One region of the Mesorhizobium sp. M0185 genome, then DNA from elsewhere that is predicted to be linked to it. Evidence: predicted binding sites of a transcription regulator. Region 1 holds the regulator's gene; each other region holds the start of a gene.
The links. The regulator PhoB, encoded in region 1, activates phosphate uptake and scavenging genes when phosphate is short. The targets are predictions, from matches to a motif close to TGTCATNNANCTGTCAT.
Positions count from the first base shown of each region.

Region 2: a site for PhoB is predicted at 2,557-2,573, ahead of NKJ20_RS24695 (YdcH family protein). Genes of this name have one in related genera too.
Region 3: a site for PhoB is predicted at 2,666-2,682, ahead of NKJ20_RS04910 (alkaline phosphatase D family protein). Genes of this name have one in related genera too.
Region 4: a site for PhoB is predicted at 1,975-1,991, ahead of ugpB (sn-glycerol-3-phosphate ABC transporter substrate-binding protein UgpB). Genes of this name have one in related genera too.

Region 1 is NZ_JAMYSY010000035.1:60,798-64,850, forward strand. It holds gene NKJ20_RS23995 (ROK family protein) at 1-1,187, shown strand, start outside; gene phoB (phosphate regulon transcriptional regulator PhoB) at 1,197-1,886, opposite strand; gene phoU (phosphate signaling complex protein PhoU) at 1,903-2,610, opposite strand; gene pstB (phosphate ABC transporter ATP-binding protein PstB) at 2,643-3,446, opposite strand; gene pstA (phosphate ABC transporter permease PstA) at 3,443-4,053, opposite strand, start outside.
Region 2 is NZ_JAMYSY010000038.1:10,678-14,730, forward strand. It holds gene NKJ20_RS24685 (lytic transglycosylase domain-containing protein) at 1-846, opposite strand, end outside; gene ispG (flavodoxin-dependent (E)-4-hydroxy-3-methylbut-2-enyl-diphosphate synthase) at 851-2,104, opposite strand; gene NKJ20_RS24695 (YdcH family protein) at 2,307-2,486, opposite strand; gene NKJ20_RS24700 (YdcH family protein) at 2,726-2,929, shown strand; gene NKJ20_RS24705 (IclR family transcriptional regulator) at 2,980-3,783, opposite strand; gene NKJ20_RS24710 (transporter substrate-binding protein) at 3,912-4,053, shown strand, end outside.
Region 3 is NZ_JAMYSY010000004.1:69,223-73,275, forward strand. It holds gene NKJ20_RS04895 (hypothetical protein) at 1-405, opposite strand, end outside; gene NKJ20_RS04900 (TetR/AcrR family transcriptional regulator) at 504-1,109, opposite strand; gene NKJ20_RS04905 (MFS transporter) at 1,192-2,475, shown strand; gene NKJ20_RS04910 (alkaline phosphatase D family protein) at 2,755-4,053, shown strand, end outside.
Region 4 is NZ_JAMYSY010000009.1:61,573-65,625, reverse strand. It holds gene ugpA (sn-glycerol-3-phosphate ABC transporter permease UgpA) at 1-519, opposite strand, end outside; gene ugpB (sn-glycerol-3-phosphate ABC transporter substrate-binding protein UgpB) at 601-1,911, opposite strand; gene NKJ20_RS09770 (bifunctional diguanylate cyclase/phosphodiesterase) at 2,210-4,053, shown strand, end outside.

The sequences.
Region 1 (4,053 bases):
CGGCGGTGCGCCGGGCCGGCCAGCCATCGCGTACTGAGATCGCAGCTACCACCGGCCTCAGTCATTCGACCATATCGGCGATCTCTTCCGACCTGATACGGGAAGGCATCCTCGCCGAGAGCAAGGCAAGTGAGCCCGTTTCGTTGAAACGCGGTCGTCCGCAGGTCGGCCTCGCCCTCAATCCGGAAGCGGCGGCGGTGCTGACCGTGGTGTTGTCGCTGAATTTCCTGTCGGCCGCCATTATCGACTATACGGGACAGGTGATCGCCGAGGAACAGCGCCGGCTGGACACGCTGACCATGCCGCGCGACGAGTTGATCCGTGAATGCATGGCCATCGTCCGGCGCCGGCTGCAGGATCCAGACCTTGACGTCCGCAGTGTCGCCCGCATCGCCCTGGCGATTCAGGGCATTACCGACTCCCCTGCACGCGCCATGCTGTGGTCGCCGATCACGCCGCAGACCGACATCGCCTTTGCCGACATGCTGGAGGACGAATTCGGCACCCCGGCAACGGTGGAGAACGACTGCAACATGATGGCGGTGGCTTTGCGCTGGCGCAATCCGGATCGCTATCGCGACGACTTCATCGCCATCCTGCTTTCGCATGGCATCGGCATGGGGCTGGTGCTGAAGGGCGAACTGTTCACCGGGACGCATTCCTCGGGCGGCGAATTTGGCCACATGATCCATCGTCCGGGCGGCGCGCTCTGCCGTTGCGGGCGGCGCGGCTGCATCGAGGCCTATGCCGGCAACTACGCCATCTGGCGCAACGCCAGGCAGATGAGCGAAGACAGCGAACCGGTCGCCGACGTCAGCGACGCCGACATGCGAGCACTGGCGGCCCGGGCGCGCGAGAAAGATGGGCCGGAACGCGAGGCCTACCGCAAGGCCGGCGAAGCGCTGGGTTTCGGTCTCGGCTCGCTGTTCGCGCTGATCGATCCGGCACCGGTCGCGATGGTCGGCGCCAGTGCCGCCGCCTTCGATCTGATCGAGCCGGCCTTGCGGAAGGCAATCGCCCAGACCGCCGGCGGCCAGCATTCAGGCTCGATCTCCTTCGATACAGAGCCGAACGAATTGCCGCTGATCCGCGAAGGCTGCGCGATGCGGGCGTTAAGCTTCGTCGACCAGGAGATTTTCGCGCCGGGCGCGCAAATGAGGCCCAGCGTCAGAAAGAACGTAGCCTGACCAGGCGGGTCAATCTTCCCTGATCGCATAGCCGGCACCGCGGATGGTGCGGATGACATCCGGCATCCGGCCGTTGTTGACGGCTTTGCGCAGCCGCCCGACATGCACGTCGACGGTGCGTTCGTCGATGTAGATTGTCTCGCCCCAGACATTATCGAGTAACTGGCTGCGCGAGAAGACACGGCCCGGATGCCGCATCATGAACTCGAGCAGCCGGAATTCGGTCGGCCCGAGCCTGATTTCGCTCTTCTTGCGATAGACCCTGTGCGATTCGCGATCGAGAACGATGTCGCCGACCTTCAGCACGCTGGACAGCACTTCCGGCTTGGCGCGCCGCAGCAGCGCCTTGACCCTGGCCATGAATTCCGGTGTCGAAAACGGTTTGACCAGATAGTCGTCGGCGCCGGTCGAAAGACCGCGCACCCGGTCGCTCTCCTCGCCGCGCGCGGTCAGCATGATGATCGGTAGCCGCTCGGTTTCGGGGCGCACCCGCAGCCGACGACAGAGCTCGATGCCGGAAACCGCTGGTATCATCCAGTCGAGCACCAAAAGGTCGGGCACATTCTCCTGCAAACGGATCTCGGCTTCGTCGCCGCGTGTCACCACCTCGACCTGGTAGCCTTCGGATTCGAGATTGTAGCGGAGCAGCACACCCAACGGCTCCTCGTCCTCCACCACCATTATGCGTGGTGCGATCATCGGCTGGGCACCCCCATCATGTCACCGGTGCGGACATTGTCGTTTCGTCCTGCTTCGGACGATTGACCGGCAATTGCTCGCCGGTCAGCACATAATACGCATTTTCGGCGATGTTGGTGACATGGTCGCCGATCCGCTCCAGATTCTTGGCGCAGAACAGCAGGTGCGTGCAAGCGGTGATGTTGCGCGGATCTTCCATCATGTAGGTCAACAGCTCGCGGAACACGGAGGTGTATTTGACGTCGATGCGCTCGTCGGCGGCACGCAGCTTGGCCAACGCGGCCGCATCGCCTGCAGCATATTCCTCGATGACACCCTGCACCTGGATGAGAACCAGCTGCGCCATCGCGTCGATGGAATGCGACAGGTCCCGCGGCGTGGCGCTGAGGCTGACCGCACTCACGCGCTTGGCGATATTCTTGGCAAGGTCGCCGATGCGTTCGAGGTCGCCCGCCATGCGGATCGCTCCGACCACATGGCGAAGATCGTGGGCCATCGGCTGGCGTTTGGCGATCAGGGTGATGGCGCGGTCGTCCAGTTCGCGTTGACGCGCATCCATGATGGCGTCGTCGGAAACGACGCGTTGCGCCAGCACGTTGTCGGAATTCAACAGGGCCTTGGTCGCCCCGCCGACCATCGAACCGGCGAGGTCGGCCATGTCGCGGATCAGCTTGCTGATCTGCTCGAGATCCTCGTCGAAAGAAGCGACTGTGTGTTCGCCCATGGTCCTGTCCTCATATGCATGATCGGAACGGCTCAGCCGAAGCGGCCAGTGATGTAGTCCTGCGTGCGCTTCTCGCGGGGTGACGTGAAGATCTTCTCGGTCCGGTCGAACTCGACCAGCTCACCCAGATACATGAAGGCGGTCTGGCGCGACACGCGCGCCGCTTGCTGCATGTTGTGGGTTACGATGACGATCGTGTAGTCGGCTTGCAACTCGTCGATCAGTTCCTCGATCTTGGCGGTCGACAACGGGTCGAGGGCCGAAGCCGGTTCGTCGAGCAGAATGACTTCCGGCTTCACGGCCACCGTGCGGGCGATACAGAGCCGCTGCTGCTGGCCGCCGGACAGGCTCAAGCCGCTGGCGTTGAGCTTGTCCTTGACCTCGCTCCACAGCGCGGCGCGCTTCAACGCCTGTTCGACGCGGCCGTCCATCTCGGACTTGCCGAGGTTCTCGTAGAGCCTGACGCCGAAGGCGATGTTCTCGTAGATCGACATCGGGAACGGCGTCGGCTTCTGGAACACCATGCCGATCTTGGTCCTGAGGAGGTTGAGATCCTGCGACCGGTCGAGAATGTTCTTGCCGTCGAGCAGCACCTGGCCCTCGGCCGTCTGTTTTGGGTAGAGCTCATAGATGCGGTTGAACACACGCAGCAGCGTCGATTTCCCGCAGCCGGAAGGGCCGATGAAGGCCGTGACACTGCGCTCAGGCAGCGACAGGCTGATGTCCTTCAGCGCCTTGCTCTGGCCGTAGTAGAAGTTGAGATTCTTGACCTCGATCTTCGTCTTCTCGGCGACCGTTTCGGCCATCGTCATGTCTGGGGACAACATCTGTGTCATCTGTCCTCTCTGCGTCCGGTAAGGCTGCGGGCGAGGATGCTCAAGCCCAGAACCGTCAGGGTGATTATGAGTGCGCCGGTCCACGCCAGTTGCTGCCATTCCTCGTAAGGGCTGAGAGCGAACTGGAAGATGGTCACCGGCAGGCTGGCCATCGGCGCGTTGATATTGCTGCTCCAGAACTGGTTGTTGAGCGCGGTGAAGAGCAGCGGCGCCGTCTCGCCGGAAATGCGTGCTATCGCCAGCAATATGCCGGTGACGATGCCGGACAATGCGGCGCGGTAGGCGACCGAACGGATCACCACCCAGCGTGGCGCGCCGATCGCGGCACCGGCTTCACGCAACGCGTTCGGCACCAGGTTGAGCATGTCTTCAGTGGTGCGCACGACCACCGGAATGACCAGGATGGCAAGCGCAACGGCGCCGGCAATGGCCGAGAAATGTCCCATTGGCCGCACCATCAGCTCATAGACAAACAAGCCGATGATGATCGACGGCGCCGACAACAGGATGTCGTTGATGAAGCGGACGACGGTGGTGATGCGCGAAAAGCGTCCATACTCGGCCATGTAGGTCCCCGCCAGCACGCCGATCGGCGTGCCGACGACAA
Region 2 (4,053 bases), on a different contig from region 1:
GCGTACCACGATGCAGGCGCCGCCGACGCTTTGCAGCTTGTCGCAGATCGTGTCGGCCTTGGCTCTGTTATCGGCGCCGATCCGCACGGCATAGATGCCGCGCCTGCCGATCGGGGTACGGACCCGGCTGACCACCGGATCGTGGCCGGCAAGCATTGCCGGGAACCGGCTTTTCACTCTCAGCCACTGGTTGAGCGCCGCGGCGCGGCGAAAATTGCCGGCCACCTGCACGCCCCACGGCTTGATGTTGATCGACGACATCGGCACGGTTCTGGACATGATCACCGGCAGCTCGCGGCAAGCAGCAGCGAAACTCGCCTTCTTGTCGAGCGGCCGGATGACGCCGGCGTAGGCGGTATTGGTGAAGTTGTCGGCCGGCTCGCCCATGACGTCCAACACGTAGCTTTCGGTCTCCATCGGCAAGAAGCCGCCGGAATGCAGCCAGCGCGTCACCCGGCTCTCGCCGGCATTGTAGGCTGCGGCGGCGAGGCCGAGATTGCCGAAACCGGATTTCATTTCGGCGAGGTATTTTGCCGAGGCCGGGATCGCCTGTTCGATGTCGAAGGAATTGGCGAGCCCGCGCATCCTGGCGGTGCCCGGCATGAACTGGGCAATGCCTTCGGCGCCGACCGGGCTGACCGCATTGGGATCGAAACGGCTTTCCTTCCAGATCAACCGGGCAAAGAAATCCCTGGGCAGCCCGTTCCGGTCGGCATGGGCCTCGATCAGGTTGCAAACCTGGTCGATCAGCTTCTTTTTGGCGGGCCGTGGTGGATCGGCCTGAACGGCTGTCGCCCAGATCAGCCCGCAAATGAGAACCAGCGCCGCGCCCAGCAAACGCCGCATTCAACTACTCCGCCGCGGCTTTGTCGTGCTGCCCGAACCGCCGTTCGATATAGTCGGCGACCATCTTCTCGAAATCCGCGGCAATCGATGGGCCGCGCAGCGTCGCCGCCTTCTTGCCGTCGACGAACACCGGGGCGGTCGGTGTCTCACCGGTGCCGGGCAGCGAAATGCCGATATCGGCATGTTTGGATTCGCCCGGACCGTTGACGATGCAACCCATCACCGCGACCTTGAGGTTCTCGACGCCGGGATAGCGTTCGCGCCACACCGGCATGTTCTTGCGCAGGTCGGCCTGGATGTTCTGGGCAAGCTCCTGGAACACGGTCGAGGTCGTGCGGCCGCAGCCCGGGCAGGCGGCGACGATCGGCACGAACTGCCTGAAGCCCATGGTCTGCAACAGCTCCTGCGACACCTGCACTTCGCGTGTGCGGTCACCGTTCGGCTCCGGCGTCAGCGAGATACGGATGGTGTCGCCGATCCCTTGCTGGAGCAGGATGCCCATGGCCGCGGACGAGGCGACGATGCCTTTCGAGCCCATGCCGGCCTCTGTCAGGCCGAGGTGCAGCGCATGGTCGGATCGGGTGGCAAGCTCGGTGTAGACGGCGATCAGATCCTGCACGCCGCTGACCTTGGCCGACAGGATGATCTTCTCGCGCGCAAGGCCGATCTCTTCGGCCATTTCGGCCGACAGGATCGCCGATTGCACGATTGCCTCGCGCGTCACTTCCTGCGCGGTCAGCGGAAAGCCTTGGGCCTGGTTGTCATCCATCAGCCGGGTCAGCAGCTCCTGGTCGAGCGAACCCCAGTTGACGCCGATGCGCACCGGCTTGTCGTATCGGATCGCCATCTCGACGATTGCCGCGAACTGCCGGTCCTTCTTGTCCTTGAAACCGACATTGCCGGGGTTGATGCGGTACTTGGCCAAGGCCGCGGCGCAGGCCGGATGATCGGCCAGGAGCTTGTGGCCGATATAATGGAAATCGCCGACCAGCGGCACGTTGATGCCGAGCCGCTCCAGTCGCTCGCGGATGGCCGGCACAGCGGCAGCGCTTTCGTCGCGGTCGACCGTTATGCGCACGATCTCGGAGCCGGCGCGATGCAGCGCCGCCACTTGCGCGACCGTCTGGTCGACATCGGCCGTGTCGGTGTTGGTCATCGACTGGACGACGACTGGGGCGCCGCCGCCGACAATCACGCCGCCGACATCGACACCGACCGACCTGCGGCGTGGGAAGGGTGAGGAAAAATATCCGGTCATGCCGGCTACCTTTAATCTTGAAGGTCCGGGCATGAGGTGGAGGAGCAAAGATGGCTTGTCAATGGCAACTGGCGCGCAGGCCCAGCAAATCGGAAACAACAAGACGGCAGCTTGCCGCAAATCCATGAGCGTTTCCGGCAGCATAGAGACATGCCACCGGAAAGATCGCGCTCCGGGCGGCGCTTCTAGTCCTGGAAGGGTTTCAGTGGGTCGTCGGTTTCGCCTTCAGTTTTTCAATCTCGTCCTTGAGCGCCAGCTTGCGCCGCTTGAGATTCACGATTTCGAGGTCGTCTACCGATGGATGGGTCATCGCATCATCGATTTCGCGTTCGATGTCGCCGTGTTTCCGCTGCAGCTCATCAAGATGGGATGCAAGAGACATGATTGGTTCTCCCTTTCATGGTTTCCTCGGATTGCAGCCGTCATGGCACGTCCACCGCAGGCTCGCTTCTATGACGGCATAATGACAGTGTGCCACCATCGCGCACCGATGTCGAATGCTGCGTGGTAGCATTCCACGCCAATATGAAATGTGATATGGGCTGCGCGCCGGGGCAAGAAGCCCCGGTCCCGCCCAATCAGGCCCATAGTTTGGGCGCCGCAGACGTGCAGACGGTAAAAATGTCCGATCAGGAACAGGCAGATATCCGCCTCGAATATTCCCGGCTGAAGCAGGAACACGCCGATTTCGACGCGGCCATCAATGCGATGATCGCCATGAATTGCGACCCGCTGCAGATCCAGCGCATGAAGAAAAAGAAGCTTTTCCTGAAGGACAGGCTGATGGCGCTGGAAGACAAGATCATTCCAGACATTATTGCTTGAACGAACGCCATTGTTTGAACGAACGCCGGCGGGGCCTGCTGGAAAAGCGGTTATGCCGCGATCGAAAGCCGTGCGGCGCGCTCGCGCAACAACGCTATCAGGTTGTCGGTCTTTTCGGTCGAGGTATCGATCGGAACCACCAGGCACATCGTCGCCTCGACCCTGCCCGGCGCTGAAAAGACCGGCGCGGCCAGGCATTTCGTGTAGGCATCGACAAGGCCGGAGGTGACGCAGTAGCCGGCCGACTTGGCGACGGCGATGTCGTCTATGAAATCGTCGAGTTGCAATCTGCGGCCGTCCGGCAGCACGAGATCGTCCTCGGAGACCATATCCTCAATCGCTGCCCTGTCGAAGCCGGCGAGGAGCAGTCGCCCGGAAGCTGTCCAGGGGAGCGGTATTTGCAGACCGGTCGCCGAGCTGATCCGGAATGGCCTCGTTCCCGGGGTTGAATGGACGATGGTGTAGCGGCCGCTTTGCAGCATGCACAACTCCGAGGTCTCGCCGGTCTCGCGTGACAGATGATCGACTTCCTGGCGTCCTCGCCTGAGCAGGTCGTTGCCCCGCACATAGTCCATTCCGTAGAGATAGAGCTTCTTTCCGAAATAGACCCGATTGCCGTCTCCGGCCATCTCCAGCAGGCCTGCGTCGACCAGCGAGCGCACAAGCGTATAAGTCGTCGAACGCGGCGCGTTTACCCCCTTGGCAAGGTCGCCGATGCCGATCGCACGCTGGGTCGTGTGGAGAAACTCCAGAATCTGGAGGACCCGGTTGAGGCCCTTCTCCCGAGAAACCGAGTTCTTGTCTTCGTCCAGACCGGCGTCCGGTCGAGCGGCCAAGGCATTACCTTCTTGCATTATCGATTCCTGATGTTAATCTGTCTTGTACAGAGTACAGGCGTCCCTTGTAAGGGACAATGGCGTCAGTTGCAACCGATGCCTGTATTACTGCTCCAAAGGGGAACACAACACGAAAGGAGGTCGCCGTGAACGACACATCCAAAAGGCGTGAATTTCTGAAACTGGGAATGGCCGGGCTTGCAACGGCCGGAGTGATGAGCGCCGCTACCGCGGTCGACGTTCAGAAAGCGGCGGCCCAGGCAGCGCCGGACAGCCTGCTGCGCACCG
Region 3 (4,053 bases), on a different contig from region 1:
GACGATCAGCACTTCCGTCGACTTGTTCCCGCCCTCGGTATCGCTGATCGAGCGACGTTGAATGACGGCGAACGGAATGGTAGTTTTGCCGTTGGTTTCGATCCGCCACTCGACTTTGGGTCCAGCCGAATTGAGGCCCGAAAAGCTTTCCCAGACAGTGGTCATATCGCCGGGTGGAAAGCCGTAGAACAGCGATTCCCGCGCGTCGTCGTAGGAAACCAGCACCGGGTAGCCGCGATAGCCCGAACAGGCGAGATCGGCCCAGTCGCCGTCGCCTTCTTCCGCTTGGGCATAGATGACGCAGTCCTTCTCCCAATCGAGATCGGTATAGACGCTGGATATGTCGCCGGCCCGGGCCGCCTGGCAGAAACCGGCGAGGGCAAGCGGGATCAAGAGAGCGCGCATGGCGGAACAACTCAGTTCGGGGGGCGCAGCGTACCGTCAAATTTAGCAGCAGCCTAGAGGAAGTCAGGCTGCGCACAGTGGTCTGGTAAAACGGACCACTATTTCTTCAAGCTTGCCTCTATGAGAAGATCGGCGTTGCGGGCCACCGACTGCGCCGGTCCGCCGGCACCGAACAACTGACCGCTAATATAGGCGCCCTCGATCAGCAGCAGCAGCCCGTCGCCCAGCGTCTCGGCGTCGCCGGCGCCCATCGCCGCCGCCATGGCACGCAGGCGGCGGCGCAATTCCTGCTTGTTGGCCTCGCTCACGACGCGGGCCGGATGGCCATGTTCGGGATATTCGACCGCGGCATTGGTCATGCCGCAGCCACGATAATCGGGCCTTTGCGTACGCTTGCCGACACGCGTCAGGAAGGCGACGATCTGCGCGCGCGGATCGCCCGGATGGGCATTCACCGCCTCGTCGAAGCGCTCCCAGAATTCGAGGTCATAGTGCCGAAGGTAGGATGCGGCCAGCTCGTCCTTGGACGGAAAGCTGCGGTAGAGGCTGGGCTTGGTGACGCCGGCACGCCGCACGATCTCGTCGACGCCGATCGCCCTGATGCCTTGCCGGTAGAACAGATCGCGCGCCACCTGGAGAATCCGTTCGGCGGCGCGAGGCGGCGGTGCGTCATTGGCCTTGATCGTTGGTTCAATGCTTTTCATGCCTGGTCTGCCGATTAGCTGGTTGACAATGTTACCGGTCGGTACGTATGTTTCGCGCTCCTGCAACGTACCGGTCAGTAACATGATAACTCAATCCCGCCCGTTTGGCCAGCGCTACGCTTTCGTCGTGGTCGCCGTCATCTTCCTCTGCCTGCTGATCGCAGCGGGCCTGCGTTCGGCGCCGGCAGTCATGATGCTGCCGCTGGAGAACAGTTTCGGCTGGCGGCGCGACGTGGTGTCGCTGGCGGCGGCCACCGGCATCTTCCTCTATGGCCTGACCGGGCCGTTTGCCGCGGCGTTGATGGAGCGGATCGGGCTGCGCCGCACCTTGCTTGCCGCGCTGCTGTTGATGTCGGGATCGACCGCGCTCAGCCTGTTGATGACCAAACCGTGGCATCTGCTCCTCACCTGGGGCGTGTTTTCCGGCGTCAGCTCGGGCGCCGTCGCCACCGTGCTCGGCGCGACCATCGTCAACCGCTGGTTCAAGACCAATCGCGGCTTGGTGATGGGACTGATGTCGGCGTCCAGTGCCACCGGGCTGCTGGTCTTCCTGCCGCTGCTCGCCTCGCTCGCCCAGTCGGGCGGCTGGAGGCCGGTTGTCATCGCGGTCTCGGTTGCCACCGCCTGCCTGCTGCCGCTGGTCTGGCTGCTGGTGCCGGAGCGGCCGGCCTCCATCGGCATGGTGCGCTATGGCGCCGAGCTCGACGACGTGCCGCCGTCACCACCTGCCGCGCAAGGCAATTTCCTCGCGCATACGATGAGCACGCTGCGCCGCGCCGCCGGCACGCGCGTCTTCTGGTATCTGTTCGCCACTTTCTTCGTCTGCGGCTTCACCACCAACGGGTTGGTCGGCACGCACCTGATCGCCTTTTGCGGCGACATGGGCATAGGCGAAGTGCAAGCCGCCGGCCTGCTGTCGATGATGGGCATCTTCGATCTTATCGGCACGACGCTGTCGGGCTGGCTCACCGACCGTTTCGACCCGCGCAAGCTGCTCGGCGTCTATTACGGTATTCGCGGCCTGTCGCTGATCTATCTGCCCTATTCCGGCTTTTCGGCAACCAGCCTGATCATCTTCGCCGTGTTTTACGGACTGGACTGGATCGCCACGGTGCCGCCGACGCTCAGGCTTTCCAACGAGGCGTTCGGCGACCGCAGCGGACCGATCGTCTTCGGCTGGATCGTCGCCGGCCATCAGGTTGGCGCCGCGACAGCGGCCTTCTTCGGCGGCACCATGCGCGAGCTGCAAGGCAATTACGAGCTTGCCTTCCTGATCGCCGGTATGACGGCAATAGCCGCCGCCTGCATCTCGCTGCTGATCAATACCACCCGCCCGGCGTTTGATCCGGAACCGCAGGCGGCATAGGGCGCAATCGGCCGTGCTAATCTCCCCCTTGAGGGGGAGATGGCCGCGAAGCGGCCAGAGGGGGTCGGTCCGACTGGGCTCGGCCCCTTATCGCCGATGCAGGAGGCCGGCGCTCCGCGCGAGACGACCCCCTTCTGTCGCCTTCGGCGACATCTCCCCCTCAACGAGGGAGATTCGCCAGCCTGTTCACTGTTATCAAACCTTCATCGTTTCGAAATGTGCCTGAAACATTGAAGCTGGAGCTTGGCGGCGACGTTCAATGCCATCCAGGAGACAGCCATGAACAAGATTTCGATGACGCGGCGCGCTTTCGTCACGTCGGCCAGCGCCGTTGGCCTGGTCGGCGCCTCGGGCCTCGCCCTTCCCTATTACTCGCGCGCCAATCAGCGCCCGGCGTTCACCCATGGCATCCAATCCGGCGACGTCGATGCCACCAGCGGCATGGTCTGGACACGCACCGACCGGCCGTCGCGCGTCATGTTCGAGGTGTCGTCGACCGAAAGCTTCACCAATGCCGTCCGCCTGGCGCCGCTCGATACCTCGCCGGCCAGCGATTATACGGTGAAGCGGCTGCTTACCGATCTCGCCTCCGACCAGGACATCTTCTACCGCATGGTCGCGGCCGATCTTGCCGACATCAACGCCGTTTCCGAGCCGGTCGTCGGCCGCTTCCGCACGGCACCTGCCTCGAAGCGCGACATTCGCTTTGCCTGGTCGGGCGACACCGCCGGCCAAGGCTGGGGCATCGACGAGACCGGCATGAAGACCTACGCCACCATTGCCAAGCACACGCCCGACTTCTTCCTGCATTCGGGCGATACGATCTATGCCGATGGTGCGATGAAGGACGAGGTCGACCTGCCCAACGGCGGCAAGTGGAAAAACAAAGTGCTGATCGACGAGAAGCGCAAGGTTGCCGAAACGTTGGACGAATACCGGGCGCAGTGGAAATACAACATGATGGACAGGCATGTGCTGGCGCTCAGCGCCATCTGTCCGACCTTCTATCAGTGGGATGACCACGAGGTGCTGAACAACTGGTCGGACTCGAAGGACCTGAGCGCCGACGATCGCTACACTGAAAAATCCATCCATGTGCTGGCGGCACGTGCGGCGCGCGCCTTCCACGAAATGACGACGATCCGTTACGAGCCGTCGGAGCCCGGCCGCGTCTACCGCAAGATCGCCTATGGTCCGCTGCTCGACGTGTTCTTCCTCGACATGCGTTCCTACCGCGGCCCCAACGGTCCGGATATGCAGGAGACGATGACGCCGCAATCGCGCATCCTCGGTGAACAGCAGATCAAGTGGCTGAAGCGTGAACTGGCGAATTCCAACGCAACCTGGAAAATCATCGCCGCCGACATGCCGCTCGGCCTCGTCGTCTGGAACGACGGCACCAAGAAGGTAGGGGCCGAGGCGGTCAGCAATGGCGACAATGGCCCGGCCAAAGGGCGTGAGCTGGAAATTGCCGACCTTCTTCGCTATATAAAGAATGCGGGTATCAGCAACACTGTCTGGCTCACCGCAGACGTGCATTACACAGCCGCGCATTACTACAATCCGGACAAGGCGCAG
Region 4 (4,053 bases), on a different contig from region 1:
GAAGTTGTAGCTGATCTGCTTCCAGGCAGCAGCCGACACCAGCAGGATCATGGCGTGGGTGCCGTTGAGCAGCGGGTCCCATACGATGCCGAGGCTTCTCAGCAAATAGGCCAACGAGCCGATCGAGGGATTGAACAGGAAAAGCCAAAGCATGCCGGCAATCGCCGGCGCCACGGCGTAAGGCCATATCAACAGTGTGCGGTAGAGGCCTTTGCCGCGCACGGCCTTCTCGGCCATGACCGCGAGCACCAGGGCCACAACCATGGCAACGATCGCGGTCGCAAGAGAGAACACTACTGTGACCTTGATCGAGTTGAGGTAGGCCGGATCGGCCAGCACCTTCCGGAAATTGGCAAACCAGACAAACCGGCTCCTCAGCCCGAACGCGTCTTGCCTGAGCATCGACTGGTAAAGCGCCTGACCGGCCGGCCAGTAAAAGAAAACCAGGGTGATGGCGAGTTGTGGCGCCACCAGCAGGTAGGGCAGGATCTTGTTGGGAAAGACGACGCGTGGAGACAGGCTGATTTCCCTCGCTATCCAGGTATCGCCCACGCGAGCTCGCGCGGGCGATATTCCAACCGACTAACCGAGATAATCCCGTCAGTTCTCCAGCGCTTCCTTGATCGCGGCGTTGCCGCGCGTGACCGCATTGTCGAGCGCCTGCTGAGCGGTTTGTTGGCCGGCCAGCATCTTCTCCAGCTCCTCGTTCTGGATATCGCGCACCTGCGGCAGATTCGGCAGGCGCACGCCCTTCGAGTTGTCGGTCGGCGCCTTGCCCGTCATCTGCAGGATGGGTGTCTCGCGGCCGGGGTTTTTGTCATAGAAGCCTGATTTCTTAGTCGCCTCGTATGCCGCAAGCGTCACTGGCAGGTATCCCGACTTCTGGTGCAGATATTCCTGCACATCGGTCTTGGACAGATAGGCAAAGAAGGCCGCGACGCCCTTGTATTCCTCGTCCGACTTGTTGCCGAACACCCACAGGCTGGCACCACCCGGCGTCGTGTTCTGTGGTGCGCCCTTGGCGTCGGTATCATACGGAAGCTGGCCGATGCCATAGTTCATGCCGGACTTGACGATATCGCCGAGGCCGCCCGACGATTCGGTGAAGATGCCGCATTCGCCGGCGAGGAATATCTGCTTGGCTTCGGAGGTGCGTCCGCCATATTTGAACGTGCCGTCCTTGGCCAGGTCAGCTAGCGCCTGGAAGTGGTTGACGAAAATCGGCGCATTGATCTTGAGTTCGACATCACCGCCGGCCAGTCCATTCTGCTGGGTGGCCCAAGGCACGTCATTCCACGCCGCGAAATTCTCCAGGTGGATCCAGGTCAGCCAGGTCGAGGTATAGCCGCAAGGGGCGGCGCCGCTCGTCTTGATCTTCTTGGCAGCTTCCCACACCTCGTTCCACGTCTTGGGCGGATTGTTCACGTCGAGGCCTGCCTTCTGGAAGATGTCCTTGTTGTAATAGAGGATGGGCGAGGAAGAGTTGTAGGGGAACGATAGCATGGTGCCGTCCGGCTTCGAATAATAGCCTACGATGCCGGGCAGATACTGGCTCTTGTCGAAAGTCATCCCGGCGCCGGTCATCACATCGGCCACCGGCTTTATCGCACCCTCGGCCGCCATCATCACGCCGGTGCCGACGTCGAACACCTGGAGGATATCGGGCGCCTGGCCGGCGCGGAAAGCGGCGATGCCGGCATTCAGCGTCTCCGGATAGGTGCCCTTGAACACCGGAACGAGCTCATAGTCGCTCTGGCTGGCGTTGAAATCCTTGGAGATCTTGGCGACGACCTCGGCGTTGGCGCCGGTCATGGCGTGCCACCAGCTGATCTGCGTGACGGCGAAGGCGGAGGTGGTGGAAAGCAGGGTCAAGGTGGCGGCGATACCGGCCGCAAAGCCGAAGAACTTCATGTTTCATCTCCCGTTTGTCATTGGCGAAAGGGGGCACCTCCGCAAAGCCAATATGTGGCGCTGATGACAATCGGACAACGGTTTTGTTGCGGATCAATGAACACCATTTCTTCCTAAAGTGCACTCGCTACCGAAAGCGCGGCGTCAGAAACGACATCACCGCCTTGTCGGCGCAGCGGCATCGGTTTTCCCCCGAAAAGACCCGCCTCATGGCCCGCGGGTTAACCATTCGTTAAAATCTCCAAGAGCTAATCCGTCACATCTCTCCTGTTAGTTTTGGCAGACCGAGTGAACCAGGATGCTGACGGTCTATAATTGTATCGTAAATCAGCACGACCTGAGACTGGTTGCGCTCGCCGCGCTCGTCTGTGGAATTTCTTGTTTCTCAGCAGTTAATCTCCTTAGGCATGTCGGCCGATCGACCGAGCGAAACCGGCTTGTCTGGCTGATGATCGCCGCGGCCTCGACCGGGTTCGGCATATGGGCGACGCATTTCATCGCCATGACCGCGTTTACGCCGGGAATACCGAACGCATACAATCCGGGATTATCCGCCTTTTCGCTTGCCGCCGCCGTTATCATGACCGCGCTTGGGATGTGGGTCGCCACCTTGCGCCGCGGCATCGACCATTTCCTCGTCGGTGGCGCCATTCTGGGCGGCGCCATCGCGACGATGCACTACATCGGCATGGCAGCTTTCGAGGTCGAAGGCCGGGTCGTATGGAACCTGCTCCTTGTCGCGATATCGCTTCTGGCCGGCGTGACCCTCGCGGCACTGGCGCTCCTTGTCGTCTTGCGCCGTCCGTCAGCGCTCGCGACTTTCGGCGGCGCCGCGCTTTTGACGCTGGCGATTTGCAGCTTGCATTTCATCGCGATGGCCGCGGTGTCGATCATTCCGGATTCCTCGATTGAAATATCCGAACATTCCATCGAGCCCATTTCCCAGGCCTTTGCCGCAGCGGTCGCCAGCCTGATAATCCTTGTGCTATCGGGTGCCGCGCTGTGGATCGACCTGCGCTTTCGCCGCCAGAAGCTCGAGGCCGATCGCATGCACGATCTCGCCAATGCGGCGGTGGAAGGTCTGATCGTTTGCGATGGCACCCGCATCGTCAGCGCCAATGACAGTATGGCGAAGCTGACCGGAACAGCGACAGCCACCCTGAACACGATGCAATTCGGCGAGCTTTTCGACGGACAGAGCGCAGCCGATATGTCCGGCTTCGGCGAACAGGCGCAGGAAGCGAAGTTAAGGGGCAGCGACGGGGCGAGAATTCCTGTCGAGCTGATCGCCAGGAAAATCACCTACTGCGGCAGGCCTCATACGGTGCTTGCCGTTCGCGACATCCGTGAGCGCAAGAAGGCAGAACAAGAGATCCTCCGCCTCGCGCATTTCGATCCGCTTACCGGGCTTGCCAATCGGCGGAGCTTTTCTTCCCGGCTGGAAGCAGAATTCGCCTCGATGGATCGTGGCGGCAAGGATGGACATCTGGCGCTCCTGCTGCTTGACCTTGACCGGTTCAAGCAAGTCAACGACCTCTATGGCCACGGGGCCGGCGATGCTATGCTGCAGAAGCTGGCGCACTGCATTTCCGGCATCCCGCGCCACGGACAGATGCTCGCGCGTCTCGGCGGCGATGAATTTGCCATCATAGCTCCGAACCTCCCCGACCCCCTGGCCGCAGGCCGGATAGCCGAGGACTTGCTGGCGGCGATCCGGGAGGAAAACAGGGTTTCGGTCGGCTCCGGCCTCGTCTCGGCCAGCATCGGCATCGCCTTCTTTCCGCTGGATGCCGAAGACCAGGCCGGCCTGATCAGCCATGCCGACACGGCACTCCATCGCGCCAAAACCGAAGGCAGGGACACTTATCGGTTTTTCGAGATGGCCATGGGCACCGCGGCCCGCGACAAGCGCGTGATGGAGCATGAATTGCGCCAGGCGATCGCCCGCAAGGAGTTCCACCTCGTCTATCAGCCGCAGAAGGAGATCCGCGGCGGCAGGATGATCGGCTTCGAAGCCCTGGTCCGTTGGCAGCACCCTGAGCGGGGTGACATTTCTCCGGCCGTTTTCATCCCCGTGGCCGAGGACAGTGGCGCTATCGCGCAGATCGGCGACTGGGTGCTGACGACGGCTTGTAACGATGC